3 regions of the Pseudomonas sp. B21-056 genome follow, and region 3 is predicted to be linked to each of the others. Evidence: predicted binding sites of a transcription regulator. Region 3 holds the regulator's gene; each other region holds the start of a gene.
The links. Region 3 encodes sigma-54, which starts transcription at its own class of promoters, with help from an activator protein. Its sites were predicted from a motif close to ANTGGCATNNANNTTGCTNT; they were not measured.

Region 1 (9,970 bases), 1.3 Mb from region 3:
GGCCGCAAGGCCCGGGAGGCACTGGAACTGTGGCTGCCGTTGCGGGCGCTGAGCAATCCTGCCGATGACGCGGTATTCGTCAGCCAACAGGGTCGGCGCCTCGGTCCCCGGGCGATCCAGGTGCGGGTCAAGGCGGCCGGCGAACGCGAGCTGGGGCAGAACCTGCACCCGCACATGCTCAGGCACTCCTTCGCCAGCCATGTGCTGGAGTCCTCCCAGGACCTGCGCGCCGTGCAAGAACTGCTGGGCCACTCGGACATCAAGACCACTCAGATCTATACCCACCTGGACTTCCAGCACCTGGCGACGGTCTATGACAGTGCCCATCCCAGGGCCAAACGTATCAAGGGCGACGAATCATGACCATCGAGCTCATCACTTTCGACCTCGACGACACTTTGTGGGACACCGCCCCGGTGATCGCCACGGCCGAAGCCGTTCTACGCCAGTGGCTGACCGACAACGCACCGAACCTGGGCGGCTTGCCGGTCGAGCATCTTTTTTCGATTCGCGAGCAGGTGCTGCGCGAAGAACCCGGCCTGAAGCATCGCATCAGCGCATTGCGACGGCGGGTGCTGTTCCGTGCGCTGCAAGAAGCCGGCTATGACCAATGGCAAGCGTCCGAGCTGGCAGACCAGGGGTTCGAGACGTTCCTGCACGCCCGCCATCAACTGGAAATTTTCCCCGAGGTGCAGCCCACCCTGGAAATCCTCGCCAACCACTTCGCCCTCGGCGTGGTCACCAATGGCAACGCCGATGTGCGTCGCCTGGGGCTGGCGGATTACTTCAAGTTCGCCCTCTGCGCCGAAGACATCGGCATCGCCAAACCTGATGCGCGGCTGTTCCACGAAGCCTTGCAGCGCGGTGGCGCCACGGCGCAGACCGCCGTGCATGTGGGGGACCACCCGGGCGATGACATCGCCGGCGCCCAACAGGCCGGCCTGCGGGCGGTGTGGTTCAACCCGGCAGGCAAGGCCTGGGATGCCGAGCACGTTCCGGATGCGGAGATTCGCAGCCTGACCGAGTTGCCGGGGTTGTTGGCGGGCTGGCACGGACAGCCCTGAGCCTGCGACCTGTGGGAGCGAGCCTGCTCGCGATGAGGGAGTGTCAGCGACATTCATGTGTCAGACACACCGCTATCGCGAGCAGGCTCGCTCCCACAAGGTTGCGCATAGCCTGAAAGCCAATCTGCACCCATGAAAAAGCCCGCGACGACGGCGGGCTTTTTCAGCAAGCAAGAAGCAGAAACTCAGATAGGGCGGCTGCCGTACTTGTTGTCAGGCTTCTTGGGCGGATCGGCGACCACATTGGCCTCCACTTCCTGCACCTTTCCGCCCCTGGCCAGGAATTCTTCCATGGCCTTGGCGAGCGCATCGCGCTCCTTGTTCTTGGCCTCTACGCTCGGCAACTCGTCGACCGACACCGCAGCCTTGGCCTTGCCCTTGGCGGTCGGGGCCGGTACATCGGCGCCATCATCGTCGGCAACGTCTTCAGCCGCCGCTTCCAGGCCGTCTTCGGCCTCGTCTTCTTCACCGACTTCGAGGTCGTCGTTTTCCAGATCATCGTCGCTCATGTTCTACCTCATGACTTGCGAAAAGCAGATTAGTTATAGCCCAGCTACGCCATCTGTCGAAGGCTGCCAGAAAAAATTCAACATCCACCGGCAATCGGCGGTCATGCCCCTTCACCGTACAAGGTGGCGAGGACTTTACGAGCACCGCCATGATCACGGTGCTCGCCCAGATAAACACCTTGCCAGGTACCCAGAGCCAGTCGCCCATCCGTTACCGGAAGGCTGAGCTGACATCCCAGCACGCTGGCCTTGAAGTGCGCCGGGAGGTCGTCCAGGCCTTCGTCGTTGTGCTCATAGTCGGCAGTTCCTTGTGGGATCAACCGATTGAAAAATCGTTCGAAGTCTCGACGTACCGCCGGATCGGCGTTCTCGTTGATGGTCAACGAGGCCGAGGTATGCTGCAGCCACAGATGCAACAGACCGACGCGACACGCCCGGAGTTCAGGCAGGCCGGCGAGCAACTCGTCCGTCACCAGATGAAAGCCCCGGGGCCTTGCCCGCAGGGTTATCAGCGTCTGTTGCCACATACAGTTCTCCGCACGCTCGGCGCGCATTCTAGCGCGCTCAGGAAAAAAACAAAGAGCCTAATATTCCACCTTCGATGTAAGCCTTTGGCGCTGGAAAATCCTTGTCACCCACAAGACAAAAAGGCTTCGGAAAAACCGGCTCTTCCTGTGAGCGTTGACAAATCGCGGGCAAAAAAATGCCCGGCGAACCGGGCAATTTTTTACCGTGGGTCTACAGGTTGTAGCCACGCTCGTTGTGCTGGGCCAGATCCAGGCCGACAGCCTCTTCTTCCTCGGAGACACGTAGACCCATGACGGCGTCCAGGACCTTGAGGATGATGAAGGTGACGATCGCGGTGTAGATCACCGTGAAGCCCACGCCCTTGACTTGAATCCACACTTGCGCAGCGATATCGGTCACGGTGCCGAAGCCACCCAGGGCCGGCGCGGCGAACACGCCGGTGAGGATCGCGCCGAGGATACCGCCGATGCCATGCACGCCAAAGGCGTCCAGGGAGTCGTCATAGCCGAGTTTGCGCTTGAGGGTGGTTGCGCAGAAGAAGCACACCACACCCGCCGCCAGGCCGATGACCAGGGCGCCCATCGGGCCCACGGTGCCGGCAGCCGGGGTGATTGCAACCAGGCCCGCTACCACGCCCGAGGCGATGCCCAGTGCGCTTGGCTTGCCGTGGGCAATCCACTCGGCAAACATCCAGCCCAGTGCCGCAGCAGCGGTAGCAATCTGGGTCACCAGCATCGCCATGCCGGCAGTGCCGTTGGCGGCGACGGCGGAACCGGCGTTGAAACCGAACCAGCCGACCCACAGCATGGCCGCACCCATCAGGGTGTAACCCAGGTTATGCGGCGCCATTGGGGTGGTCGGGAAGCCTTTGCGCTTGCCCAGTACCAGGCACGCCACCAGGCCCGCGATACCGGCGTTGATGTGCACCACAGTGCCGCCGGCGAAGTCCAGCACGCCCCAGTCCCACAGCAGGCCGCCGTTGCCGGACCAGACCATGTGCGCAATCGGCGCATACACCAGGGTGAACCACACGCCCATGAAGATGAGCATGGCGGAGAACTTCATCCGCTCGGCAAAGGCGCCGACGATCAGGGCCGGGGTGATGATGGCGAATGTCATCTGGAACGTGACGAACACCGCCTCAGGGAACAACGCCGTCGGACCGGTGATGCTCGCCGGGGTCACGCCCGCCAAGAACGCTTTGCCCAGGCCGCCGATGAAGGAATTGAAATTGACGACGCCCTGCTCCATGCCAGTGGTGTCGAACGCGATGCTGTAGCCATAAATGACCCACAGGACGCTGATCAGACCGGTAATGGCAAAGCACTGCATCATCACGGAAAGAAGGTTTTTCGACCGAACCATGCCGCCGTAGAACAGCGCCAGGCCGGGAATAGTCATGAACAGTACAAGAATCGTGGCAGTCAGCATCCAGGCGGTGTCGCCGGAGTTGAGGACGGGGGCTGCCGCCTCTTCTGCCATGGCCAGGCCAGGCATTACGAAGGACAACAGGGCTCCTAGCCCTGCGAATTTACGCAGAGTCATATTGTTTTCTCCTGGGGCGTTGGGTTTGGCGGCTTTTTTAGATAGCGTCGGTATCGGTTTCGCCGGTACGGATGCGGATAGCCTGTTCCAGATTGACCACAAAGATCTTTCCGTCACCGATCTTGCCGGTGTTGGCAGCCTTGGTGATTGCCTCGATCACCCGGTCAAGATCCTTGTCGTCAATGGCGACGTCGATCTTCACCTTGGGCAGGAAATCGACCACGTATTCCGCGCCGCGATACAGCTCGGTGTGACCTTTCTGCCGACCGAAGCCTTTGACCTCAGTAACGGTAATGCCCTGCACGCCGATCTCGGACAACGACTCGCGCACGTCGTCCAACTTGAACGGCTTGATGATGGCAGTGACTAGCTTCATGAAACTCTCTCCCGAATTGGTGGACTTGCCCCAGGAAAACAAACCCGACTCAAGTCTAAGCGCAGTGCCTGGCTTTGTAACGCATCGTCGGCCCAAGTTGCCCGACCAGCGCCAGTCAACCGTGCCTGACGAAGCTCCCCGCTTCGCCTGGCTGCACTGCATTCGTCACAACGACTGCATCAGTGCATGGGTCATGAGCCTCTAAGCAGAAACCTTGCCATCTGTGCCCAAGCCCCGTGATTTCAAGGGTTTACCTGCCGCAACCACTTGCGCCGCCCCACGAACCGCAGCGATACGCACAACAACAGTGCGACGCCGCCCGACCCTGTGCGCAAAAAGCGTGCATCCGGCGCACCCGAATTGACTATAGACACTGCGTGATACACTGCCGCCATCGTTTTCAGGATTGCTGCCATGCTCGCCCCCAAAGACCTGCTCGACGCCCTCAGCGGCCACGCCTCCCGCCTCTTGAGCGGCGATACCCCCCTGCCCAAAAGCGAAATCGAAAGCCAGTTCAAGGCGCTGCTGCAAAGCGGCTTCAGCAAGCTGGACCTGGTAAGCCGGGAAGAATTCGACAGTCAGATGGTCGTACTGGCCCGCACCCGGGCGCGGCTGGAGAGCCTGGAGGCGAAGGTGGCGGAGTTGGAAGCGCGACTCACCACTGACGCGAAATAAGCGCTACCGATGAGATACGTTGCGGGCTCGCAATCGCTGCCAGCGATGCATTAAGGACGTGAGCCTTCAAACAGTAGGGGTGCCCGCTCCCTAATAAACGTCCTTCATTTCTCCAAGACCAGTCCTACAAGTATCGGCGTTGCTGACTGATTTCCGCGCCCATTCCTCCTCATTACAGTTCTCACCTTGAACTCGGTAGAACGCTACTAATGAGAAGAAAAGGAAAAGGACGCCAAGGGTCTGGATATCGCGATCTGGCATCGGGAAGTACTGTGCGGTCTGTGCTACGCGACTCCCAGGAAAAGCACTGTTCGCCTAAAAATCGTACTGCTTCAGGGCAGCCCGGACCATACCCATCCACTGCGCGGATGGGTCGCTCCGATAGCGCTTCTAACGACTGAGTTTTACGCGCGGATGCTGGGTTGCAATCAGATTGAGGTCAGTTGGCGGCATTTCTGCCACCCAGATCCGCTTTTTGAAAGTTGCGGCGGCCTGCGGTAAAGAGATGGAGCCAGCCGGTCTGCTCGCAGGCGCACGCGGCTGAAATCCGATGCTGTAAACGACTGACTTCATCACGATCTTTTGACGATTACCTATCCAGCACGCGTGACCTGAACGCTAGGGATCAGAGCCGGAAACGGCCCACCAGCGTATTGAAGGACAACGCCAGGTTGGACAACTCCTGGGTCGACGCATTGGTCTGGTTCGCCCCCGCCGCGGTCTGGGTCGAGAGATCCTGGATATTCACCAGGTTGCGGTCCACCTCACGGGCCACGTGGGCCTGCTCCTCGGACGCGGTAGCGATCACCAGGTTGCGGTCGTTGATCTGCGAAATACCGTCAGCGATCTGCTCCAGTGCCTCACCGGTGGCCCGAGCCAGACTCTGGGTCTCGGTGACCAGTGCCTGGCTCTTGCCCATGGCATCGACCGCGCCGTCGGCACGATTCTGGACCGCATGGATCATGCTTTCGATTTCACCGGTGGACGCCTGGGTGCGCGCTGCCAGGGCGCGAACCTCATCAGCCACCACGGCAAAGCCGCGCCCCTGCTCCCCTGCGCGAGCGGCCTCTATGGCTGCGTTGAGCGCCAGCAGGTTGGTCTGCTCGGCGATCCCGCGGATCACATCCAACACCTTACCGATATCCCGGACCTGCACGGCCAGATCACTGACCAATCCGGTGGATGAGGTAATTTCCCGGGTTGCATTGTTGATCGCCTGCACCGCATTACGGGCCTGATCGCGTCCATTGCTGGCTTGCGAACTGGTCGCTTGGGAGGCCTGGGAGGTGGAAACGGCATTGCGGGCCACCTCCTCCACTGCCGAGGTCATCTCAGTCACAGCCGTGGCCGCCTGTTGGATCTCGTCGTTCTGCCGGATCAGGGCACGACTGCCATCGTCAGTGACCGCGGTGAGCTCCTCGGCGGCGGAAGCCAACTGTTCCGAAGCGCTGGCAATCTGCTGGATGGTGGTTTTCAGGCTGGTTTGCATATCGCCCAGGGACTTGAGCAACTGACCGGCCTCGTCGCCACTGTTGCTGGTGATGTGCTGGGTCAGGTCACCCTGGGCAATGCGTTGCGCGCAATCAACCGCTACGGCAATCGGCCGGCTGATCAGCCGACTGATAAACACACCCAACAGTAGCGCCGCGATAAAGGCAATAACGATACCGCTGTACAGAACCGTCCTGGCCGACGCTTCCTGGCGTGTGGCGGCCTTGGCGTCTTCGCTGATCTGACGGTCATTGGAGTCGATCATGATGGTCAACTGGTCCATCACCTTGCGATAGGTCTTCTGCAAGTCACCCATCAGCAGGGTGCGAGCGTTCTCCAGGTCGCCGGCCGCCATCATTGCCACGTACTGCTGCACCATGGCCTGGTAGACCGGCCAATCACGGGCCATCTGGTCACCGGCAAGGCGTTCGTCTTCCGCCAGGTTGCCTTGACGATAAGCGGCGAAGGCCTGCTCACTGGCCAACTGATTGGCTTTCATCGAGGCCAGGAACTCATCCTTCATGCTCTGCGGAGCGTTGCTGGCAGTGGCGATGTACAGCCGGAACATGTCGCGCGTCTGGCCAACGGCCTTGGTCTTGGTTTGCGCCGTGTTGGCAACCGAGACCAGGTTGGTGTTGAAAGCGGTCTGCAGGCGTGCCGACAACGCAGCAACACCGCTGACGCCAAGCATGCCCACGGCGAGCGTGATCAGGGCGCAGAGGAAAAACGAAGTGAGCAGTTTGGTCGAGATTTTTGCGTCATAGAGCCAGTTCATTAGCGGATCCCTGTGGAGCAATGGCCCTTTGCCATATCAACCGAGAGATGCTAAGTCAGGCTAAATATTGACCACAATGCAGGGAATCGCATGACCGCTTGGATTATTCAACGATCATGCGCGGCCTTCAGGGATTGTTCCTGCTCAAGCGCAATTGGCAGTTCCAGTGCAAACAACGCCCCCTGCCCCGGCCCCGCACTCTGCACGGTCAGCTCACCGCCCAGCTCATGAGCCGCCAGGATGCAGCTGTGCAGGCCGAAACCGTGACCGTCGACGCGGGTCGTGAAGCCGTGTTCGAACAACCGAGGCAGATTGTCCATGGAGATACCCTCACCGTTGTCCTCGACCTCTATCCGTACACGCTGGTCGTCAATGGCCTTCAGGCGCAGGGTGATCCGCGAGGGACGGTCGGTGACCGGATCAAGCGCCTGTTTGGCGTTGTTGATGAGGTTGATCAGTATCTGCAGCACCTTGTGCTTATCCAGCGCCATGATCGGGGTATCGTTGAGCTCCTTGACCAGCGTCACGTGATGACGGGCCAGGGACACATGACAGATGCGCACCACATCCTCGATCAACTCGCGCAACGAGCCTGACTCCAACACGCTGGAATTGCCGGCATAGGACTGCTGGGTGGCGACGATTTCCTTGATATGGTCAATGCTCTTGGTCAGCTGCGCCAACTCATTGATCATGCTTTGCTGCTCGATTGCCAGCGATTCGGCCAGCTTGCCGAGATAGTCCGGTAGTGCCCGACCTTTCGGGTCGCTGCTGAAGAAGTCGCCGAGATCATCGGAATGCTCCTTCATCAATTGAACCACCTTGGCGACCCCCTGCCCTTTGGACGTATGGACTTTGTCGTACAGGACCTGGGCCGACACATTGACGCTATTGAGAACGTTGCCCACGTTATGCAGCACGTTGGTGGCGATTTCCGCCATGCCGGCCCGGCGTGCCGTAGTGACCAGTTCGGCCTGGGCCTCGCGCAACTCGTCGTTGACCCGGGCCATTTGCTGCGGGCTGGGGATCTTCAGGGCCGCGGGCACCAGCCGGACCAGCAGGACGGCGGTAATCACTGACGCAATCGCGGTGATCACCTTAACCAGCGCCGACAGCCAGTAGTAGGGTTGCCAGATGGTCAGGATTTCCATCACATGGCTGGTTCCGCAGGCCAGGATGAATACGCCGAAGGCCGCCAGCATCCAGTCGAAAGGCACGTCCTTGCGCTTGTGGATAAAGTAGATGAGCGTAAAGGGAATGGTGATGTAGGAGAACGTGATCAGCCCGTCCGCAATCACGTTGGTCCATAGCAGATCCGGGCGCCACAAGTAGCAATGTCCATGGGGCATGAAGCGGTTATCGGTCAATAACGCCAGCAAGTCGTTCATGGCCGCTTCCTCCCTGTGCCATTGAATTGCCACAAATCGCAGTCTAGCAGAGGCCTGCGTGCTCATTTGCCAGGCCGTCATTACGCCCGCAACATCCTGCCAAGATTTCACCCGCCATTTATCACGCCGAGGATCGTCCTCACGACTAACCTTCGAAAGCCGCAGGATGCGGCGCCCATTCATTCAAGGAACGATTCATGTCGCTCGCCATTGTCCATAGCCGCGCCCAGGTGGGGGTGGAGGCTCCCGCCGTTACCGTTGAGGTCCATCTGGCCAATGGCTTGCCGTCGCTGACGATGGTCGGTCTGCCGGAGGCGGCGGTGAAGGAAAGCAAGGACCGGGTGCGCAGCGCGATCATCAATTCGGGGCTGAACTTCCCGGCGCGGCGCATCACCTTGAACCTGGCGCCGGCGGATCTGCCGAAAGACGGCGGGCGGTTCGACCTGGCCATTGCCCTGGGCATCCTGGCGGCCAGCGTGCAGGTGCCGACCCTGACGCTGGACGACGTGGAATGCCTCGGCGAGCTGGCGTTATCCGGCGCCGTGCGACCGGTACGCGGGGTATTGCCCGCGGCACTGGCAGCGCGCCAGGCCGGGCGTACGCTGGTGGTGCCGCGGGCGAATGCCGAGGAAGCCTGCCTGGCGTCGGGCCTGAGGGTGATCGCCGTGGATCATCTGCTCGAAGTGGTGGCGCACTTCAACGGCCACGCTCCGGTCGAGCCATTCGTTTCGAACGGACTGCTCTCGGCCAGCAAGCCCTACCCCGACCTGAATGAAGTGCAGGGCCAGGTCGGGGCCAAGCGTGCACTGCTGATCGCTGCCGCCGGCGCGCACAACCTGCTGTTCAGCGGCCCACCGGGTACCGGCAAGACATTGCTGGCCAGTCGTCTGCCGGGGCTGCTGCCACCACTGGCCGAGAGCGAGGCCCTGGAGGTCGCGGCGATCCAGTCGGTTGCCAGTTGCGTGCCATTGAGTCATTGGCCGCAACGCCCTTTTCGCCAGCCCCATCATTCGGCATCCGGTCCGGCGCTGGTCGGTGGCGGTTCCAAACCGCAGCCGGGGGAAATCACCCTGGCCCATCACGGCGTGCTGTTCCTGGATGAATTGCCGGAGTTCGACCGCAAGGTCTTGGAAGTCCTGCGCGAGCCACTGGAGTCGGGCCACATCGTCGTCTCGCGTGCCCGCGACCGTGTACGCTTTCCGGCGCGCTTCCAGTTGGTGGCGGCGATGAACCCCTGCCCCTGTGGATACCTTGGCGAGCCCAGCGGCCGTTGCTCCTGCACACCAGACATGGTGCAGCGCTATCGCAACAAGCTCTCCGGCCCCCTGCTGGACCGCATCGACCTGCACCTGACGGTGGCGCGGGAAGCCACAGCGCTGAACCCCAAGAGCGAACCGGGTGAGGACACCGCCACCGTGGCCGAACAGGTGGCCGAAGCCCGTGAACGCCAGCAGGCGCGTCAGGGCTGTGCCAACGCTTTCCTGGATCTACCGGGTTTGCGGCGGCATTGCACGTTATCCCCAGCCGATGAAACGTGGCTGGAAACGGCCTGCGAGCGACTGACCTTGTCGCTGCGGGCCGCCCATCGTTTGCTCAAGGTCGCCCGGACGCTGGCGGAC
Region 2 (9,970 bases), 970 kb from region 3:
TCCCACAGTTGATCCGGGGCTATGCAGATGCTGCGTTTACCCGGGAGCCTCCTGTGGGAGCGGGCTTGCTCGCGAAAGCGGTGGGTCAGTCGATGAAGATGTTGGATGGAAAACCGTCATCGCGAGCAGGCTCGCTCCCACAGTTGATCCGGGGCGGTGCAGATGCTGCGTTCACCCGGGAGCTCCCTGTGGGAGCGAGCCTGCTCGCGATAGCGTCGGCCCAGGCGCTATAAGGCCGTCAGCCCAGCAACTCATTCATGGCAATGATCTGCTCGGCCACCTGGATCAGCTTCTGCTGGCGGCTCATGGCCTGGCGGCGCATCAGGGTGTAGGCCTGTTCTTCATTACAATCCTTCATCTTCATGAGCATGCCCTTGGCCAGTTCGATGCGTTTGCGTTCGGCCAGTTGCTGGTCCCGGGCCAGGAGCTGGGCGCGCAGGGCCTGGTCGCTTTCAAAGCGGGCCATGGCCACGTCGAGGATCGGTTGCAGGCGCGCGGCGTGGATGCCTTCGACGATGTAGGCACTCACCCCCGACTTGATCGCCTGGCGCATCACATCCGGGTCGTGCTCATCGGTGAACATGACGATCGGTCGTGGCTGGTCGCGACTGACCAGCACCACTTGTTCCATGACATCCCGTCCGGGTGACTCGGTATCGATCAGGATCACATCCGGACGCACTGTTTCGACGCGTTCCGGCAGGTCGATGGTCAGTCCGGATTCGTCGATGACGTCGAAACCGGCTTCCACCAGGGCGGCCTTGAGGCGGCCGACTTTTTTCGCGGTGTCGTTGATCAGCAGGATACGCAGCATGGTCGGGCTCCTGTCAGCGGCTGGCGAAAAGGGCTGCCGCATCGCTCAAGGCGTGCAGTTTGAAGCTGCGGGCGTACCCGGCCGGGTCCGAGCCGTCCCAGGTGGTGCCGTCGATCAACTGGCTGCTGCGCATGTCCTGGAAGGTCGACGAAATGCCCAGCGCCGCGCACGCCTGGCGATACAGCTCGAGTTGCTGGACCTCCTGCGCCACGGCCAGGTAGTCCGGGTCTTCCCGCAGCAGGCCCCAGCGCCGGAACTGGGTCATGAACCACATGCCGTCGGACAGGTAGGGCACGTTCACCTCGCCGTCGCCATGAAAACGCATGGCGTGGGGATCCTGCCAGCTATTGCCCAGGCCATCGGCGTAGGTCCCCAGCAGACGGGGTTCGATGCAGTCCAGCGGTGCATCGAGGTATTCGGCGGCGCTCAACAGTTGTGCGGTGCTGCGACGGTTCTCGCTGCTCTGCTCAATGAACCGGCTGGCTTCGAGGACCGTCATCACCAGGGCTCGCGCCGTGTTGGGGTACTGCTCGACGAACGCACGGGTACAGCCCAGGACTTTCTCCGGGTGGTCGGGCCAGATGGTCTGGGTCGTTGCCAGGGTGAAACCGAGGTTCTGTTTCACCGCGCTGGCGCACCAGGGTTCGCCGACGCAGAGTCCGTCGATACGCCCGGCCTGCAAGTGCGCAATCATTTGCGGCGGCGGTACCACCACGCTGTCGACGTCCGACAAGGGGTGAATACCCTGGGCGGCGAGCCAGTAGTAGAGCCACATCGCATGGGTGCCGGTGGGGAATGTCTGGGCGAAGGTCAGTTTCGGGCGAGTTTGGTGCACATGGCGCTCCAGTGCCTCAGGACTGGTCACGCCCATCGCCTGCAAGCCATGGGAAAGGTGGATGCTCTGGCCGTTCTGGTTCAGCCCCATCAGCACCGCCATGTCGGTCGGCGCGACACCGCCGATGCCCAGGTGCACCGCATAGATCAGGCCGTACAGGCTGTGGGCCGCGTCGATTTCACCGCTGACCAGCTTGTCCCGCAGGTTGGCCCAGGACGTCTGGCGCTTGAGGTTCAAGGTCAGGCCGTAGGGTTGGGCGAAGCCCTGGGTGGCGGCTACCACCACCGGGGCGCAGTCACTCAAGGCCATGAACCCCAGGTCGATTGCGCTTTTTTCCGGGGCGTCACTGCCATTGACCCAGGCCAGGGCGTTGGCTGGAACTTCATTCATCGGGGCATCACCTTCCACGTAAAAAGCGCCGTACCCGGACGACTGCCAGAGCAAGGCCGGATGACGACGCCGTTATCCTTTAAACAGTGTGGCACTCATTCCATCGTTGGCATGAGCGTCGATGACCAAAGGGGTGCAAGGCATATGCCATCGGCGCTGTTTTGTGCAGGTGCCTCGCTTGAACCGCCGATGCGCGGCTATAATCGCCGCCTCATTTCGTCGCCCGAGTCAAAGCCGCCCATGTACACCCTGGCCCGTGAACTGCTGTTCAAACTTTCCCCGGAAACCTCCCACGATCTGTCCCTGGACCTGATCGGCGCGGGCGGACGTTTGGGCCTCAATGGTCTGTTGTGCAAGGCGCCGGCGACGTTGCCGGTGAATGTGATGGGCCTCGAGTTCCCTAACCCGGTCGGGTTGGCAGCGGGCCTGGACAAGAACGGCGCGGCCATCGACGGCTTCGCCCAACTGGGTTTCGGCTTCGTGGAAATCGGTACCGTCACGCCACGGCCGCAACCGGGCAACCCCAAGCCACGGCTCTTTCGCCTGCCGCAAGCCGAGGCGATCATCAACCGCATGGGGTTCAACAACCTGGGTGTGGACAACCTGTTGGCCCGTGTGGCTGCTGCCAGATACAAAGGCGTGCTGGGTATCAACATCGGCAAGAATTTCGACACGCCGGTGGAGCGTGCCGTCGACGATTACCTGATCTGCCTGGACAAGGTCTACGCCCACGCCAGCTACGTGACCGTCAACGTCAGCTCCCCGAACACCCCGGGGCTGCGCAGCCTGCAGTTCGGTGACTCCCTCAAGCAACTGCTGGCCGACCTGGCCCGACGTCGTGCCGAACTGGCGGTGATCCATGGCCGGCATGTCCCGCTGGCGATCAAGATCGCGCCGGACATGACCGACGAAGAAACCGCCCAGGTGGCCCAGGCCCTGATCGAGACCGGCATGGACGCGGTGATCGCCACCAACACGACGCTAGGCCGCGAAGGGGTCGAAGGGCTGGAGCACGGTGATGAAGCAGGCGGGTTGTCCGGCGCGCCGGTGCGTGACAAGAGCACCCACACCGTGAAGGTGCTGGCTGGGGAACTGGCCGGGCGCTTGCCGATCATTGCGGCGGGTGGGATCACCGAAGGGCGGCATGCCGCCGAGAAGATCACCGCAGGGGCAAGCCTGGTGCAGATTTACTCGGGCTTCATCTACAAGGGGCCGGCGTTGATTCGTGAATCGGTGGATGCGATTGCGGCGTTGGGGTGATTTCGCGGCTGGCGAATGCTTCTGTGGCGAGGGGATTTATCTGTGGCGAGGGGATTCATCCCCGCTGGGCTGCGCAGCAGCCCCCTTCGATGTATGAGTCGGTGAGGGTATTTCGGTCTTGCGATTTTGGGGCCGCTTCGCATCCCAGCGGGGATGAATCCCCTCGCCACAACGGTGTTCGCAGCTTGAATTTCCGATGAGCATTAAAAAGGGCTCCTCAAAGGAGCCCCTGGGCCGTAGCCCGCCGTCCGGATGGGACGCGCGTGGTTAAATCGTTGTGTGGATCAGATTGTCGAGTTCTTGAGTATTGAGCCCTGTGTCAGCCGACGGCGTGAAGTTCGTTGAGTCTGTGGATACCCGCAGTGCCGGTCATACCGTCCCAGTTGTCGCCGCGTCCTTCTCGCCAGCCATTGATCCAGGCTTGACGTACCGACGGTAGAGTAAAGGGGCAAAGCTCACGGGATTTACCACCAACACCATATTGGTAACCGCGTAAAAATGCTCTTTCCAACGGATCACGCTTAAGTCTTCTCATAGGGTATTGCCCTCACTTGTTGACTGTTACTTCGCGTCGGCCCCTGTCGGGGCCGGGGCAGAATCATTCTGCCGTTGGTGGCTCGTTGCCGGCGTGACGAGCCAAGGTGTTGGCGCCGTTGTGACGTCAACCTGTGTTGAGTTCTAACCAAAGCGTCACATGGATGGAATGATCGTTTTGTCATAAGCACGTAACAATAAAGACGTTAGGGCGATAAGTAACACGCTGTTCAGCATCCGCTTTTGAGCAAGACCCCTGTATGATCGGCCCTGCGCCGAAGGGCGCGGTCTTTCCCCGGATGAGAATGTCCCCCCGTTGCACTCGGGTACTATTCGACGAAAGGGACGGGTTTTCACAATTTGTTGCACAGAATTTTTTATCTGCCCCCGCATCTAAGCTCTTTTAACCTGAGCGGCGAGGGTGGACGGCACACCTTCGTGCCACCGGGTGCTCTTGAGAAAAGCACCTGATTGAACCTGACCCGGCAATGCGTTGCCCCGGTCCACTTAGCCAAAGGCTCTGGAACTCCCCATGTCCGACCGTTTCGAACTCTTCCTCACCTGCCCCAAGGGACTCGAAGGCCTGCTTCTCGAGGAAGCCATCGGGCTTGGCCTTGAAGAGGCGCGCGAGCACACTTCCGCCGTGCGTGGCATGGCCGACATGGAGACGGCGTATCGCCTGTGCCTGTGGTCGCGCCTGGCCAACCGCGTGTTGCTGGTTCTCAAGCGTTTTGCGATGAAAAACGCCGAGGATCTGTACCACGGCGTGCTGGACGTCGACTGGCAGGACCACATGCTCGCCGATGGCACCCTGGCGGTGGAATTCAGCGGTCACGGTTCGGGCATCGACAATACTCACTTCGGCGCCTTGAAGGTCAAGGATGCCATCGTCGACAAGCTGCGGACCCCCTCGGGCGAGCGGCCATCCATCGACAAGCTCAACCCGGACCTGCGTATTCACCTGCGCCTGGACCGTGGCGAAGCGATCCTCTCCCTGGACCTGTCCGGCCACAGCCTGCACCAGCGTGGTTATCGCCTGCAGCAAGGTGCCGCGCCGCTGAAGGAAAACCTCGCCGCCGCCATCCTGATCCGTGCCGGCTGGCCGCGTATTTCCGCTGAAGGCGGGGCCCTGGCCGACCCGATGTGCGGCGTCGGCACGTTCCTGGTGGAAGCGGGCATGATCGCCACCGACATGGCGCCGAACCTGCGTCGCCAGCAGTGGGGCTTCACCGCGTGGCTGGGCCATGTGCCGGCGCTGTGGAAGAAACTCCACGAAGAAGCCACTGCCCGCGCCGCCGCCGGTCTGGCCAGGCCAGCGCTGTGGATTCGCGGCTACGAAGCCGACCCACGCCTGATCCAGCCGGGTCGCAACAACGTCGAGCGTGCCGGCCTGAGCGAGTGGATCAAGATCTATCAAGGTGAAGTCGCCACGTTCGAACCGCGTCCGGACCAGAACCAGAAAGGCCTGGTGATCTGCAACCCGCCGTACGGCGAGCGCCTGGGCGATGAGGCCAGCCTGCTCTACCTCTACCAGAACCTCGGCGAACGCCTGCGCCAGGCGTGCCTGAACTGGGAGGCGGCGGTGTTCACCGGCGCCCCGGACCTGGGCAAGCGCATGGGTATTCGCAGCCACAAACAGTATTCCTTCTGGAACGGCGCCTTGCCGTGCAAGCTGCTGCTGATCAAGGTGCTGCCGGACCAGTTCGTCACCGGCGAGCGTCGTACCCCGGAACAGCGTCAGGCCGAGCGCGAGCAAGCCCGCCTGGAGCAGGAAGAGCAGGGGCAGGCGCCTGAGGTACCGCAAGAGCGCCGGTACAACAAGAATGGCAACCCGATCAAGCCGACCCCGGCCCCCGCGCCTGTGGTCGAGCAGGCGCGTTTGAGCGAAGGCGGGCAGATGTTCGCCAATCGCCTGCAAAAGAACCTCAAGCAGTTGGGTAAATGGGTCAAGCGCGAAGGCGTCGAGTGCTATCGGGTCTATGACGCCGACATGCCGGAATACTCCATGGCGATCGATCTCTATCACGACTGGGTGCACGTGCAGGAATATGCCGCGCCAAAGTCCATCGACCCGGAAAAGGCTTCGGCCCGGTTGTTCGATGCCCTGGCGGCCATTCCCCAGGCCCTGAACGTCGACAAGAGCCGCGTGGTGATCAAGCGGCGTGAGCGCCAGAGCGGCACCAAGCAGTACGAGCGCCAGAGCGCCCAGGGCAAGTTCACCGAGGTCAATGAGGGGGGTGTGAAGCTGCTGGTCAACCTGACCGACTACCTGGACACCGGGCTGTTCCTCGACCACCGGCCGATGCGCCTGCGGATCCAGAAGGAGGCGGCCGGCAAGCGCTTCCTCAACCTGTTCTGCTACACCGCGACCGCCAGTGTCCATGCGGCCAAGGGCGGCGCCCGGAGCACCACCAGCGTCGATCTGTCGAAAACCTACCTGGACTGGGCGCGACGCAACCTGTCGCTCAATGGTTTTTCGGACAAGAACCGCCTGGAGCAGGGCGATGTGATGGCCTGGCTTGAAGCCAGCCGTGACGAATACGACCTGATCTTCATCGACCCACCGACCTTCTCCAATTCCAAGCGCATGGAAGGCGTGTTCGATGTGCAGCGCGATCACGTCCAATTGCTGGACCTGGCCATGGCCCGCCTGGCGCCGGGGGGCGTGCTGTACTTCTCCAACAATTTCCGCAAGTTCCAGCTCGAGGACAACCTCGGCGAGCGCTACGCGGTGGAGGAAATCACCGCCGCGACCATCGATCCGGACTTTGCCCGCAACAGCAAGATCCACCGCGCCTGGAAAATCATGGCCCGTTGATTTCCTGATTGGATCCACGAAGCCTTGTAAATCAAGGCTTCTGGCCGATTTTAGGACTGGTCAAAGTAATGGCTAATAGCTATAACTGAGCGTGTGGCCAGGGCTGTACCGAAGCCTGCCCCTTTTCGAGTTGTGTCTATGGCATTGCATCCGGTGCGTCCCAGGATCCTGGGCTTTATCAGCGAAGATGTATCGGCCTGGCTGGTGGCTTCACTGGTCTTCCTGGCCGGCACGTGCCTGACCGGCTTGGTGAGCTGGGCGATGATGAGCCTGTTCAACCAGCAACTGCGCCAGCGCTTCGAGCTGCAAGCCGAGGAGCGCTTCAGCCGTATCGAAGAAAGATTCCAGGACCAGGAGCAGCGTCTCGACAGCCTGAGGCGTTTCTTTGCCAATTCGTCGGCGGTTTCCGAAAAGGAGTTCCATGGGTACGCTGAAACGTTGTTGCGCCGTACCCAGGCCTTCGCCTGGGCACCACGAGTGCTTCGGGACGAGCGGCAGGCATTCGAACAGCGGGAGCGGAACAAGAGAATCACCCCTTTCAGCATCCGTGAAGTGGATGATACCGGCGGCTTGCGTCGGGCCGCGGAGCGGGACGAGTACACGCCGATCCTCTATGTACAGTGCCAGGGTTCCCACGAGTCGACGTTGGGTTTCGATCTGCTTTCCCAGCCAACGCGCCGCGCCGTACTCGAGCGGGCTCGCCGTCAGAACAGCCAGGCGGTATCGCAGCCGCTGGACCTGGTGGGTGTCGATCCGGCCTACGTCCGTGGCGTGTTGCTGGTGGCGCCAGTCGCCCGGGCCCCATCCACGGAGCCTTTCGGCTATGTGGTGGCGGCCATCAGCATGCGTCAACTGGTGGGCGATGGTCTGCCGACGGCCGGTCATGACAATCTTTCGATGCGCGTCCTGGATTTGTCCGCCGACGACCAGGAGGAGGTGCTGTTCGATTCCCCTACGCCCCCGGGGGACAGTGACCTGGCGGCAATCCGCATGTTGCGCCTGGCGGATCACGACTATCGGGTAGAGTTGCGACCCAGCCGTATGTTCCTGTCGACCAACCATTCCACGATGTCGAGCCTGGTGGTATTGGGCAGCTTGCTCAGTTTCCTGCTCAGTGCCTTGCTCTATGTACTGGTCAGCCAGCGACAACGGGCCCTGACACTGGTGGAACAACGTACCCAGGAGCTGCGCGCCCGGGAGCAGGAGCTACGAGGCACCCACAGCCAGTTGCGCGGCGTGCTGGATGCCGCGACCCAGGTCGCGATCATCGCCACGGACCTGCGTGGTGTCATCACCACGTTCAATGCCGGCGCCGAACAGATGCTGGGCTACCAAAGCTGCGAGGTCCTGCAGAGCATGACCCTCGAGAGCCTCCACGTGCCCCGGGAGCTTCAGGCCCGGGCGGCAGAGCTTGGCGCGCGATTCGGCAAGCCGATTCCTACCTGTCACGCGATGCTGTTGGAAGGGGGCGAGGCGGGTGGCCAGCAGGCCCGGGAGTGGACCCTGGTACGGCGTGACGGCAGCCACTTGACGGTGAACATGCTGGCAACGCCCGTGCTCGACGATCAGGGGTTGTGGGTCGGGCACCTGGCGATCTGTATCGATATCACCGAACGCAAGCGCGTCCACGAGGCCCTGGCGGCCCGGGACCTGCTGTTGAAGAAACTCAGTGCCCATGTTCCTGGCGGCATCTACCAGTTCAAAATGGATTTCAACGGCCGTTTCAGCGTGATCTATGCCAGCGACGGCATTCGCGATATCTACGAACTGGAGCCCGGTGTGCTGGTCCAGAACGCGGAAGCGGTTTTCTCCCGCATCCACCCGCTGGACAATTCACGGGTCCGTGCGTCGATCCGTGCCTCGGCCGACACCCTGAGCCCATGGCGCGAGGAGTACCGGGTGCAACTGCCGCAACGTGGCCTGCGCTGGGTACGCGGTGAAGCGACGCCCGAGCAATTGCCGGGTGGTGGCGTGTTGTGGCACGGCTATGTCTCCGATATCTCCGATCTCAAGCGGGTGGAGGAAGAGTTGCGGGCACTGTCCGTGACCGATGCCCTGACCGGTATTCGCAATCGACGTTATTTCCAGGAGCGCCTGACCTCGGAAATGATTCGGGTCGAACGCGGCTCCGGGGACCTGTCGGTGATCATGCTCGACATCGATCACTTCAAGCGCATCAACGACCAGCACGGCCATGCGGTGGGTGACCGGGTGTTGCAGGCGGTTTGCTTGCGCGTCACCCAGCGCCTGCGGCGTACCGACGTCTTCTGTCGGCTGGGCGGGGAAGAATTCGTGGTGCTTTGCCCGGACACCGATGGCGAGAGCGCCCATGCCCTGGCCATTGGGCTGTGGGAAGGGTTGCGCGGTGCGGAGATCGAGGACGTGGGCGTTGTCACCGCCAGCTTCGGTATCGCCAGCTGGCGCGCCGGGGAGGGCGCGGATGCCCTGCTGTTGCGGGCCGACTCGGGCGTTTACGCGGCCAAGCAGGCCGGGCGGGATCGGGTCGAGATGCAGGTGGGGTAGTTCGCAGGTTTGCGCTCGCCACACATCTTCGGTGGGAGCGGGCTTGCTCTCGAAAGGGCCATGTCAGGCAATGACATGTTGAATGTCCCACCGCCATCGCGAGCAGGCTCGCTCCCACCCTGATCCCGGGCGGACACAGAATCGATCTCACCCTCAACCCCCCTGTGGGAGCGAGCCTGCTCGCGATGGCGTCGTTCCAGCCACATTGATATCAACTGAAAGACCGCTATCGCGAGCAGTTCCTTGCGTTGGATCAGAGCACCGAAGCCGTCTGCGGCAGTTTCGGCTGGCGGTACAGGTCCAGCAGCACCTGATCCAGCACCGACGAAGCGCCCCATGGCTTCGGATCGTTGAGGATCGCCACCACCACCCAGGTGTTGCCGTTGATGTCACGGCTGAACCCGGCGATGGCGCGCACGGTGTTCAGGGTGCCGGTCTTGATGTGGGCTTCGCCGGCCATGGCCGTGGTCTTCAGGCGTTTGCGCATGGTGCCGTCGGTGCCGGCGATCGGCATCGAGCTGATGTATTCGGCGGCATAGGGGCTGCGCCAGGCGGCTTGCAGCATCGCCGCCATTTCCCGGGCGCTGACCCGTTCGGCGCGGGACAGGCCGGAGCCGTTCTCCATCACCAGGTGCGGTGCGGTGATGCCTTTCTTGGCCAGCCACTGGCGCACGACCCGTTGCGCGGCCTTGGCATCGTCACCGTCGGCTTCGTTGCGGAACTGCGCGCCGAGGCTCAGGAACAGCTGCTGGGCCATGGTGTTGTTACTGTATTTGTTGATGTCGCGGATGATCTC
Region 3 (9,970 bases):
CGGTGGTCCTCGAGGCCGACGGCAAGCTCGCCGGGATCTTCACCGACGGCGACTTGCGTCGTACCTTGGACCGGACCATCGATGTACACAGTGCCACCATCGAGCAGGTCATGACGCCCCACGGCAAGACCGCCCGCGCCGAAATGCTCGCCGCCGAGGCCCTGAAAATCATGGAAGACCACAAGATCAGCGCCCTGGTGGTGGTCGATGCCGAAGACCGCCCGGTGGGCGCCCTGAACATGCACGACTTGCTGCGTGCGGGAGTCATGTAAATGAACGCAGACCTGCTGCAACGCGGTAAAACCATCAAGCTGGCCGTGTTCGACGTGGACGGCGTGCTGACCGACGGGCGCCTGTACTTCCTCGAGGATGGTAGCGAGTTCAAGACCTTCAATACCCTCGACGGCCAGGGCATCAAGATGCTGATGGCCGCCGGCGTGCAGACCGCTATCATCAGCGGCCGCAAAACCCCGGTGGTCGAACGGCGTGCGAAGAACCTTGGCATTCCCCACCTTTATCAAGGGCGCGAGGATAAACTGGTGGTCCTGGACGAACTCCTGGGCCAACTCAACCTGAGCTATGAACAGGTCGCCTACCTGGGTGACGACCTGCCGGACCTGCCGGTGATCCGCCGGGTTGGCCTGGGCATGGCAGTGGCCAACGCGGCCGGCTTCGTACGCGAGCACGCCCACGGCGTCACCACGGCGCGAGGCGGCGAAGGCGCGGCCCGTGAGTTCTGCGAATTGATCCTGCGCGCCCAGGGCCGCCTCGAAGCGGCCAACGCCGCGTACCTGTGAGCCATTTATGCTGAGCAAGAAGATTCGCACCATCCTGCTGTTCGCGTGCATCGCGGCGATTTTCGCGGCGGTGGGCTACTGGAACATCAGCCCCGAACGTTTTCTCGACCGCCCCGCCGCACAGGTCCAGGAAAACGACATCGACTGGTATGCGACCAACACACATACACTGCAATACCTGCCCGATGGCAAAGTGCAGTACGAAATGACGTCCGACAAGGTCGATCACGTCAAGGCCACCGACATTACGCTGGTCGCCAATCCGGACCTGAACATGTTCCGCGGCACGGAGTTCCCGTGGCATGTGCAGAGCAAGCGTGCTGAAGTCAAACCCGGCGGCACCGAAGTTGAACTGATCGACTCGGTACGCGTGGCACGCACCGATGAGAAGAACCGCACGACCATCATCACCAGCACTCGCATGACCGTGTTCCCGCAGCAACAATATGCGCAGACCGAGCAACCCGTTAGAATCGACGGCGCCGGTGGTGTATCGACCGGCACGGGCATGAAGGCGTATTTGAAGGAAAGCAGGATACACCTGCTATCGAACGTAAGAGGACAGTATGAAGCTCGCTAAAACCCTCCCTATTTTGCTCAGTCTGGGCGCAGCACTGGGAAGCGCGAGCGCCTGGTCCCTCCCCAACGACCGCGACCAGCCTATCCGCATCCAGGCTGACGATGCCCAATTGGACGACAAGAACGGTGTCGCCACCTATAAGGGCGATGTGATCATCACCCAGGGTTCGATGAAGGTCACCGGCAACACCGTGACCATCACCCGCACCCCGAACGGCGACATCGACGTGGTGACCTCGGTGGGCAACCTGGCCTATTTCGAGCAGTTGCAAACCGCCGGCGACACCAAGCCCGTACAGGGTTACGGCGTGACCATCCAGTATCACGCCTCCCAGGACCGCGTCGTGCTGATCGATCGCGCCAAGGTCATCGACAAGGACAACAACGTCACCCAGGGCGAAAAAATCGTCTACGACACGAACAAGAAACTCGCCAGCGCCGGTCGCGCCACCGGCAACAAGGTGACCGAGCAGCGCCCACGGATCGACATGGTCATCCAGCCGAAAAAGAAAACCGAGCAAAAGGCCCAGTAATGGCAACTCTGAAAGCCCAGCACCTGGCCAAGAGCTACAAGAGCCGTCAAGTCGTGCGCGATGTCAGCCTGTCGATCGACAGCGGGCAGATCGTCGGCCTGCTCGGCCCCAACGGCGCGGGCAAGACCACCTGCTTCTACATGATCGTCGGCCTGGTCCAGGCCGATCAGGGCCGCGTCCTGATCGACGACCTGGACGTCAGCCACCAGCCGATGCATGGCCGGGCAAAGGCCGGTATCGGCTATTTGCCGCAAGAGGCGTCGATCTTCCGCAAACTGTCGGTTGCCGACAACATCATGGCGATCCTCGAGACCCGCAAGGAACTCGACAAGGCCGGTCGTCGCCAGGAGCTGGAAAGCCTGCTGCAGGAATTCCACATCAGCCACATCCGCGACAACCTCGGCATGAGCCTGTCCGGTGGCGAACGACGCCGGGTGGAAATCGCCCGAGCCCTGGCCACTGCCCCGAAATTCATCCTCCTCGACGAACCGTTCGCCGGTGTGGATCCGATTTCGGTGGGTGACATCAAGCAGATCATTCACCATCTCAAGGCCAAGGGGATCGGTGTGCTGATCACCGACCACAACGTGCGCGAGACGCTGGACATCTGCGAAACCGCCTACATCGTCAATGACGGCCAATTGATCGCCGAGGGTGACTCCGCCACCATCCTGGCCAACGAACTGGTCAAGGAAGTGTATCTGGGCCACGAGTTCCGCCTGTAAGCGCGAAGTGTCTGGCAAATTGTCCCGGCGCCGCTAATTTAACTAAGGCAGCGCCCTGGGGCGCTCTCAGTGAATCCCCGTCATCGGGAAACTAATTGAGAACTTCCCCTAGGCAAACACTTAAGTTTCAGGCATATAATTTGCTTAAGGTTTGGCGCTCCGGCGCCCTTGTAGTGGATGGCGCATGTGCGCCGGCGAATAAGGTGTTAAGCCCCTGCCATGAAACCATCGCTAGTCTTGAGAATGGGCCAGCAGCTGACGATGACACCGCAGCTGCAACAGGCCATCCGCCTGCTCCAATTGTCGACCCTGGACCTGCAACAGGAAATCCAGGAGGCCCTGGAATCCAATCCGATGCTCGAACGCCAGGAAGAAGGCGACGACTTCGACAATACCGATCCGCTGGCCGACAACGTCGAGCACAAACCCAATACCGAGATCCAGGAACCGTCTTACCAGGAGGAAGCCGCCCCGACGGTGGATAACCTCGAGGATGGCGAATGGAACGAACGCATCCCCAACGATCTGCCCGTGGACACAGCCTGGGAAGACGTCTACCAGACCAGCGCCAGCAGCCTGCCCAGCGGCGATGATGACGAGTGGGACTTCACCACCCGCACCTCTGCCGGCGAAAGCCTGCAAAGCCACCTGCTGTGGCAGTTGAACCTGGCGCCGATGTCCGACACCGATCGCCTGATCGCCGTGACCCTGATCGACTGCATCAACAACCAGGGCTACCTGGACGAGACCCTCGAAGAAATCCTCGAGGCCTTCGATCCCGAGCTGGACATCGAGCTGGACGAGATCGAAGCCGTCCTGCACCGTATCCAGCAGTTCGAGCCGGCCGGCATCGGCGCCCGCAACCTGGGTGAGTGCCTGCTGCTGCAACTGCGCCAGCTGCCCGCCAAGACGCCGTGGCTGGCCGAGGCCAAGCGACTGGTCACCGACTATATCGACCTGCTGGGCGGCCGCGACTATAGCCAGCTGATGCGGCGCATGAAGCTCAAGGAAGATGAGCTGCGCCAGGTGATCGAACTGGTCCAGAGCCTCAACCCACGCCCGGGCTCGCAGATCGAGGCCACCGAGCCCGAATACGTGGTGCCCGATGTGATCGTGCGCAAGCACAACGATCGCTGGCTGGTGGAACTGAACCAGGAATCGGTGCCCAAGCTGCGGGTCAACGCCCAGTACGCAGGTTTTGTAAGGCGCGCCGATACCAGCGCCGACAACACCTTCATGCGTAACCAGTTGCAGGAAGCGCGCTGGTTCATCAAGAGCCTGCAAAGCCGCAACGAAACGCTGATGAAGGTCGCCACCCAGATCGTGGAACATCAACGCGGCTTCCTGGACTACGGCGACGAAGCGATGAAGCCGTTGGTCCTGCACGACATTGCCGAGGCAGTGGGCATGCACGAGTCGACAATCTCCCGGGTGACCACGCAGAAATTCATGCATACCCCACGGGGTATCTACGAATTGAAATATTTTTTCTCCAGTCACGTCAGCACCTCCGAGGGCGGAGAATGCTCATCCACGGCCATCCGCGCGATCATCAAGAAACTGGTGGCTGCGGAAAATCAGAAAAAGCCGTTGAGTGACAGCAAGATCGCTGGTTTACTGGAGGCACAAGGCATTCAGGTGGCCCGCCGTACCGTCGCCAAATACCGTGAATCCCTAGGGATTGCACCTTCGAGCGAACGCAAGCGGTTGATGTAACAGGCCACGCCACAGCGTTCCAGTGGCAGGCATTTCTGCCTGCCGCTTTATGCACTGGCAACGAAGGAGAAGCTGTATGCAAGTCAACATCAGTGGACACCAACTGGAAGTGACCGAACCCCTGCGTACGTACATCGGCGAAAAACTCGACCGATTGGAAAGGCATTTCGACAAGATCACCAACGTGCAGGTCACGATGAACGTCGAGAAGCTGCTGCAGAAAATCGAAGCCACGTTGCATATTCCCGGTGGAGAGGTGGTTGCCAACGCGGAGCACACAGACATGTATGCCGCGATTGACCTGCTGACCGACAAGCTGGATCGCCAACTCAAAAAGCATAAGGAAAAGACCCAGAGCCTGCTCCAAGGCGCAACCGGTCGTTAACCCCCCCAATCCATGATCCGACTAGAATCCATCCTGACCCCCGGCCGTTCCCAGGTGAACGCGCCGGGAGGCAGCAAGAAGAAAGCCCTCGAACAAATCGCCAACCTGATCCACCGGGAAGTACCGGATCTGGAAATGCAGGACGTTTTCGAGGCCCTCGTTGCCCGTGAAAAACTCGGTTCCACCGGTTTTGGCAACGGCATCGCCATTCCCCATTGCCGCCTCAAGGGTTGTGCCACGCCGATCAGCGCGCTGCTGCACCTTGAAGCCCCCATAGATTTCGACGCCATCGATGGCGCACCGGTCGACCTGCTGTTCGTCCTGCTGGTCCCGGAAGCGGCAACCGACAAGCACCTTGAACTGCTCCGCCAGATCGCCAGCATGCTGGACCGCAAGGAAGTGCGCGACAGGCTGCGCGGCGCATCGAGCAACGAAGCCTTGTATCAGGTTGTCCTGGACGAGCAGAACGGTCATTAATCATGCGCCTGATCATCGTCAGCGGCCGCTCCGGCTCCGGTAAAAGCACGGCCCTCAATGTGCTTGAGGACAGCGGCTACTATTGCATCGACAACCTGCCGGCCGGCCTGCTGCCGGAGTTGGCCGAGCGGGCGCTGATCCACACCGAGCTGGCGCAACCGCTGGTGGCGGTTTCCGTCGACGCGCGCAACCTGCCAAGCCACCTGTCGCGCTTTCCCGAACTGCTCGAGGAAGTGCGCAACCGGCATATCCAGTGCGACGTGCTGTATCTGGATGCCGATGATGAAACCCTGCTCAAGCGCTTTTCCGAGACCCGGCGGCGCCACCCCCTGAGCAACGCCAACCGCTCGCTGGCCGAAGCCATCGAAGACGAAAGCCAGCTGTTGGGGCCGATCGCCGACCTGGCGGACCTCAAGGTCAACACCACGAACCTGAACCTGTATCAGCTGCGTGACACCATCAAGTTGCGTTTGCTGAACCAGCCGGAACCGGGCACCGCGTTCCTGGTGGAGTCGTTCGGCTTCAAGCGTGGCATGCCGGTAGACGCCGACCTGGTGTTCGATGTGCGCTGCCTGCCCAACCCTTATTGGAAACCGGAACTGCGCGAGCAGTCCGGGCTGGATCAACCGGTGATCGACTACCTGGCGGCCCAGCCGGATGTCGAGGAAATGTTCCAGGACATCTCCGGCTACCTGCTTAAATGGCTGCCCCGCTTTGCCGCAAGCAACCGCGCCTATGTCACGATCGCCATCGGTTGTACCGGTGGTCATCACCGCTCCGTCTACCTGACCGAGCGCCTGGGCCAGCTCCTGCAACAATCCCTGAAGAACGTCCAGGTTCGCCACCGCGACCTCAGCTAAAGGATCCACATCGCGATGCCTGCTCGGGAAATTGAAATCATCAACAAGCTGGGCTTGCATGCCCGCGCGTCAGCCAAGTTCGTCGGGGTGGCAGGCCAGTTCAAGGACACCACCATCCGGGTCGGTCGTACGCCGGAGGCCACGGTCGATGGCAAGAGCATCATGGCAATGATGATGCTCGCAGCGGGCAAGGGCACCAAGATCTACCTGGAAACCCAAGGCGAGCAGGAGCAGGAGGCGATGGATGCGCTGGTGACCCTGATCAACAACTACTTCGACGAAGGTGGCTGACACCGCAAGACTGTTGTGGCGAGGGGATTTATCCCCGCTGGGCTGCGAAGCAGCCCTGCGGGGATAAATCCCCTCGCCACAGGATGCTTTTACACATTAAAAAGGCGCGTCATCCAATGGATGCCGCGCCTTTTTTATCGCAATGAAAGTCAGCTACCCGCCACCGTCATCCGCTCGATCAGCACCGAACCGGTGCGGATGTTGCTGCGCAGTTCCAGATCATTGCCCACGGCCACGATCTGCTTGAACATATCGCGCATGTTGCCGGCAATGGTCACTTCCTGGACCGGGAACTGGATCTCGCCATTCTCGACCCAGAAACCTGCCGCGCCACGGGAATAGTCCCCGGTGACCATGTTCAGGCCATGGCCCATCAACTCGGTCACCAGCAAGCCTCGCCCCATCCGCCGCAGCAAGGCCGCCTGGTCCTCTTCGCCGTGGGTTACGAACAGGTTGTGCACACCACCGGCATTGGCGGTGCTCGGCATGCCGAGTTTGCGGCCCGAATACGTGCCGAGGATGTAGGACACCAGCTCCCCCTTCTCCACGAACGGCTTGGCATAGGTGGCCAGGCCATCGCCGTCGAACGCCGAACTGCCCATGGCCTGCATCAGGTGCGGGCGTTCGTCGATAGTCATCCATTCCGGGAACAGTTTCTGGCCCAGCGCACCTTCGAGGAACGAGGATTTGCGATACAGGTTGCCGCCGGAAACCGCCGACAGGAAGCTGCCGAACAATCCACCGGCCAGCTCGGCGGCAAACAGCACCGGCACTTCACAGGTCGGTACCGGTCGCGCGCCCAGGCGGCTGGCCGCCCGTTGCGCGGCCTTCTGGCCGATCGACAACGGATCTGCCAACAGACTGCCCTGGCGGTTCACGTCGTACCAGTAATCGCGCTGCATCTGGCCGTTGGCTTCGGCGATCATTACGCAACTGAGGCTGTGACGGGTCGACGCATAACCGCCGATGAAACCGTGGCTGTTACCGTACACCCGGCAGCCCTGATGGGTATTGAGCGTCGTGCCGTCGGCGTTCTTGATCCGCGGGTCGGTATCGAACGCCGCCGCTTCACAGCGCAACGCCTGCTCGATGGCCTGCTCGGGGGTGATGTCCCAGGCGTGGAACAGGTCGAAGTCCCGCGACTCCTTGCACATCAGGGCGGCATCGGCCAGGCCCGAGGCTTCGTCCTCGGAGGTGTGCTGGGCGATCGCCAGCGCTGCGGCGACGGTTTCGCGAATGGCATCCGGGCCGCTGGCCGACGTACTGGCCGAGCCCTTGCGCTGGCCGACGTACAAGGTGATACCGAAACCCTGGTCGCGATTGAATTCGACAGTTTCCACTTCACGCTGGCGTACCGACGTCGACAGGCCCTGTTCCAGGGACACCGCCACCTCACAGGCGCTGGCGCCCTGTCGCTTGGCTTCGGCAAGGATCTGCTCGACCTGCTCCTGCAGTGCCGGCAATGCCTGCGGGCCGACGCTCTGAACTGCACTCATGGCTTTCTCCACTCAAATTCTGCTTTCGGTAAGGCCTTCGAGCGACCGGGCCGGACAAGCGGCCCCCGACTGGTTATCATGGCGGCGTTTCTTTGCGGACTGCCCCCATGGTTGATTCTTACGACGACTCCCTCTACGAGGGTGAAAAAAGCAAATCCCAGGTCAAACGCGAGCTGCATGCTCTGGTTGACCTCGGCGAGCGCCTGACAACACTCAAGCCGGACTTGCTGGCCAAACTGCCCTTGACCGACGCCTTGCGCCGGGCCCTGGCCGATGCGCCCAAGCACACCGCGAATATCGCGCGTAAACGGCACCTGCAGTTCATCGGCAAACTGATGCGCGATCAGGACACTGACGCCATCCTGGTTCTGCTCGATCAACTCGATGCCTCCACCCGGCAGTACAACGAACGCTTCCATAACCTGGAACGCTGGCGCGATCGCCTGATCGCAGGCGACGACGGCACCCTGGAAAAGTTCGTCATCGACTACCCGGAGGCCGATCGCCAGCAACTGCGCTCCCTGATCCGTCAGGCCCAGCACGAAGTGGCGCAGAACAAGCCGCCGGCTTCGAGCCGTAAAATCTTCAAGTACATCCGTGAACTGGACGAGACTCAACGCGGCCTGCGCTGAGTAACGCACTTGTAGGAGCTGTCGAGTGCAACGAGGCTGCGATCTTTCCCCAGACAATTGAATCCAGGGCGAAAGATCAAAAGATCGAAGCCTTCGGCAGCTCCTACGCGCCCGTGCCACCCACGGTAATCGCATCAATCTTCAGGGTCGGCTGACCGACACCCACCGGCACCGACTGCCCGTCCTTGCCGCATGTCCCTACGCCGCTGTCCAGGGCCAGGTCGTTACCGACCATCGACACCTTGCTCATCGCCTCCGGTCCGTTACCGATCAGCGTCGCGCCTTTGACCGGCGCGGTGATCTTGCCGTCCTCGATCAGGTAGGCCTCGCTGGTGGAGAACACGAACTTGCCGCTGGTGATGTCCACCTGGCCGCCGCCGAGGTTGGCGCAGTAGATGCCCTTTTTCACCGAGGCGATGATCTCCGCCGGATCACTCTGGCCACCGAGCATGTAGGTGTTGGTCATGCGCGGCATCGGCAGGTGCGCATACGACTCACGGCGGCCGTTGCCGGTACGGGCCACACCCATCAGCCGGGCGTTGAGCTTGTCCTGCATGTAGCCCTTGAGGACGCCGTTCTCGATCAGCGTGGTGCACTCGGTCGGGGTGCCTTCGTCGTCGACGCTCAGCGAGCCGCGCCGCCCGGCCAAGGTGCCGTCGTCGACAATGGTGCAGAGTTTCGAAGCAACCATTTCGCCCATGCGCCCGCTGTAGGCTGAGCTGCCCTTGCGGTTGAAATCGCCTTCCAGGCCATGCCCTACTGCTTCGTGCAGCAGGACGCCGGACCAGCCGGACCCCAACACCACCGGCAACGTACCGGCCGGCGCCGGAATCGCTTCGAGGTTGACCAGCGCCTGACGCAAAGCCTCTCGGGCGTAGCCCATCGCGCGGTCTTCGTTGAGGAAATAGCGGTAGTCGGTACGCCCGCCGCCACCATGCCCACCCCGCTCGCGGCGACCGTTCTGCTCGACGATCACGCTGACATTGAAGCGCACCAGCGGCCGTACATCCGCCGCCAGGCCGCCGTCGGTGGACGCCACCAGGATGCGCTCCCAGACACCGGCCATGCTCACCGACACCTGCTGGATACGCGGATCGAGGGCACGGGTAGCGACGTCGATGCGCTTGAGCAGTTCGACCTTTTCGGCGCGGCTCATGACTTCCAACGGATTATCCGGCGCATACAACTGCGCAACGTCCTGGCTACTGAACGCCTGGACCGTGCCGTTCTGCCCGGCCCGGGAAATCGAACGCGCCGCACGGGCCGCGGCCCCCAAGGCTTCGAGGGTAATGGCATTGCTGTAGGCAAAGCCGGTTTTTTCGCCGGACTGGGCACGCACGCCTACGCCCTGGTCCAGGTTGAAACTGCCTTCCTTGACGATGCCGTCTTCCAGCGACCAGGACTCGGAGATCTGGCCCTGGAAATACAGGTCGGCCGCATCGATACCCGGGCCGGCCAGGTCGCCCAGCACGCCTTGCA

Region 1: glnK (P-II family nitrogen regulator) is a predicted target of sigma-54. The motif match lies at 4,225-4,244, and genes of this name have one in related genera.
Region 2: LOY67_RS08800 (CmpA/NrtA family ABC transporter substrate-binding protein) is a predicted target of sigma-54. The motif match lies at 2,172-2,191, and genes of this name have one in related genera.

What each region holds. Positions count from the first base shown of each region.
Region 1 covers NZ_CP087203.1:6,176,423-6,186,392, forward strand. Annotated here, with positions in the region: gene xerC (tyrosine recombinase XerC) at 1-363, shown strand, start outside; gene LOY67_RS27155 (HAD family hydrolase) at 360-1,064, shown strand; gene sutA (transcriptional regulator SutA) at 1,250-1,573, opposite strand; gene LOY67_RS27165 (secondary thiamine-phosphate synthase enzyme YjbQ) at 1,675-2,100, opposite strand; gene LOY67_RS27170 (ammonium transporter) at 2,312-3,646, opposite strand; gene glnK (P-II family nitrogen regulator) at 3,684-4,022, opposite strand; gene LOY67_RS27180 (accessory factor UbiK family protein) at 4,437-4,697, shown strand; gene LOY67_RS28715 (methyl-accepting chemotaxis protein) at 5,323-6,186, opposite strand; partial or broken gene LOY67_RS28720 (MCP four helix bundle domain-containing protein) at 6,181-6,963, opposite strand; gene LOY67_RS27195 (sensor histidine kinase) at 7,071-8,351, opposite strand; gene LOY67_RS27200 (YifB family Mg chelatase-like AAA ATPase) at 8,549-9,970, shown strand, end outside.
Region 2 covers NZ_CP087203.1:1,956,282-1,966,251, forward strand. Annotated here, with positions in the region: gene LOY67_RS08795 (ANTAR domain-containing response regulator) at 239-814, opposite strand; gene LOY67_RS08800 (CmpA/NrtA family ABC transporter substrate-binding protein) at 828-2,039, opposite strand; gene LOY67_RS08805 (quinone-dependent dihydroorotate dehydrogenase) at 2,280-3,299, shown strand; gene rmf (ribosome modulation factor) at 3,619-3,834, opposite strand; gene rlmKL (bifunctional 23S rRNA (guanine(2069)-N(7))-methyltransferase RlmK/23S rRNA (guanine(2445)-N(2))-methyltransferase RlmL) at 4,366-6,651, shown strand; gene LOY67_RS08820 (diguanylate cyclase) at 6,790-9,174, shown strand; gene dacB (D-alanyl-D-alanine carboxypeptidase/D-alanyl-D-alanine-endopeptidase) at 9,428-9,970, opposite strand, start outside.
Region 3 covers NZ_CP087203.1:990,160-1,000,129, reverse strand. Annotated here, with positions in the region: gene LOY67_RS04245 (KpsF/GutQ family sugar-phosphate isomerase) at 1-272, shown strand, start outside; gene LOY67_RS04240 (KdsC family phosphatase) at 273-797, shown strand; gene lptC (LPS export ABC transporter periplasmic protein LptC) at 805-1,377, shown strand; gene lptA (lipopolysaccharide transport periplasmic protein LptA) at 1,364-1,909, shown strand; gene lptB (LPS export ABC transporter ATP-binding protein) at 1,909-2,634, shown strand; gene LOY67_RS04220 (RNA polymerase factor sigma-54) at 2,854-4,350, shown strand; gene hpf (ribosome hibernation-promoting factor, HPF/YfiA family) at 4,427-4,735, shown strand; gene ptsN (PTS IIA-like nitrogen regulatory protein PtsN) at 4,748-5,212, shown strand; gene rapZ (RNase adapter RapZ) at 5,215-6,072, shown strand; gene LOY67_RS04200 (HPr family phosphocarrier protein) at 6,088-6,363, shown strand; gene pmbA (metalloprotease PmbA) at 6,513-7,859, opposite strand; gene yjgA (ribosome biogenesis factor YjgA) at 7,967-8,491, shown strand; gene tldD (metalloprotease TldD) at 8,595-9,970, opposite strand, start outside.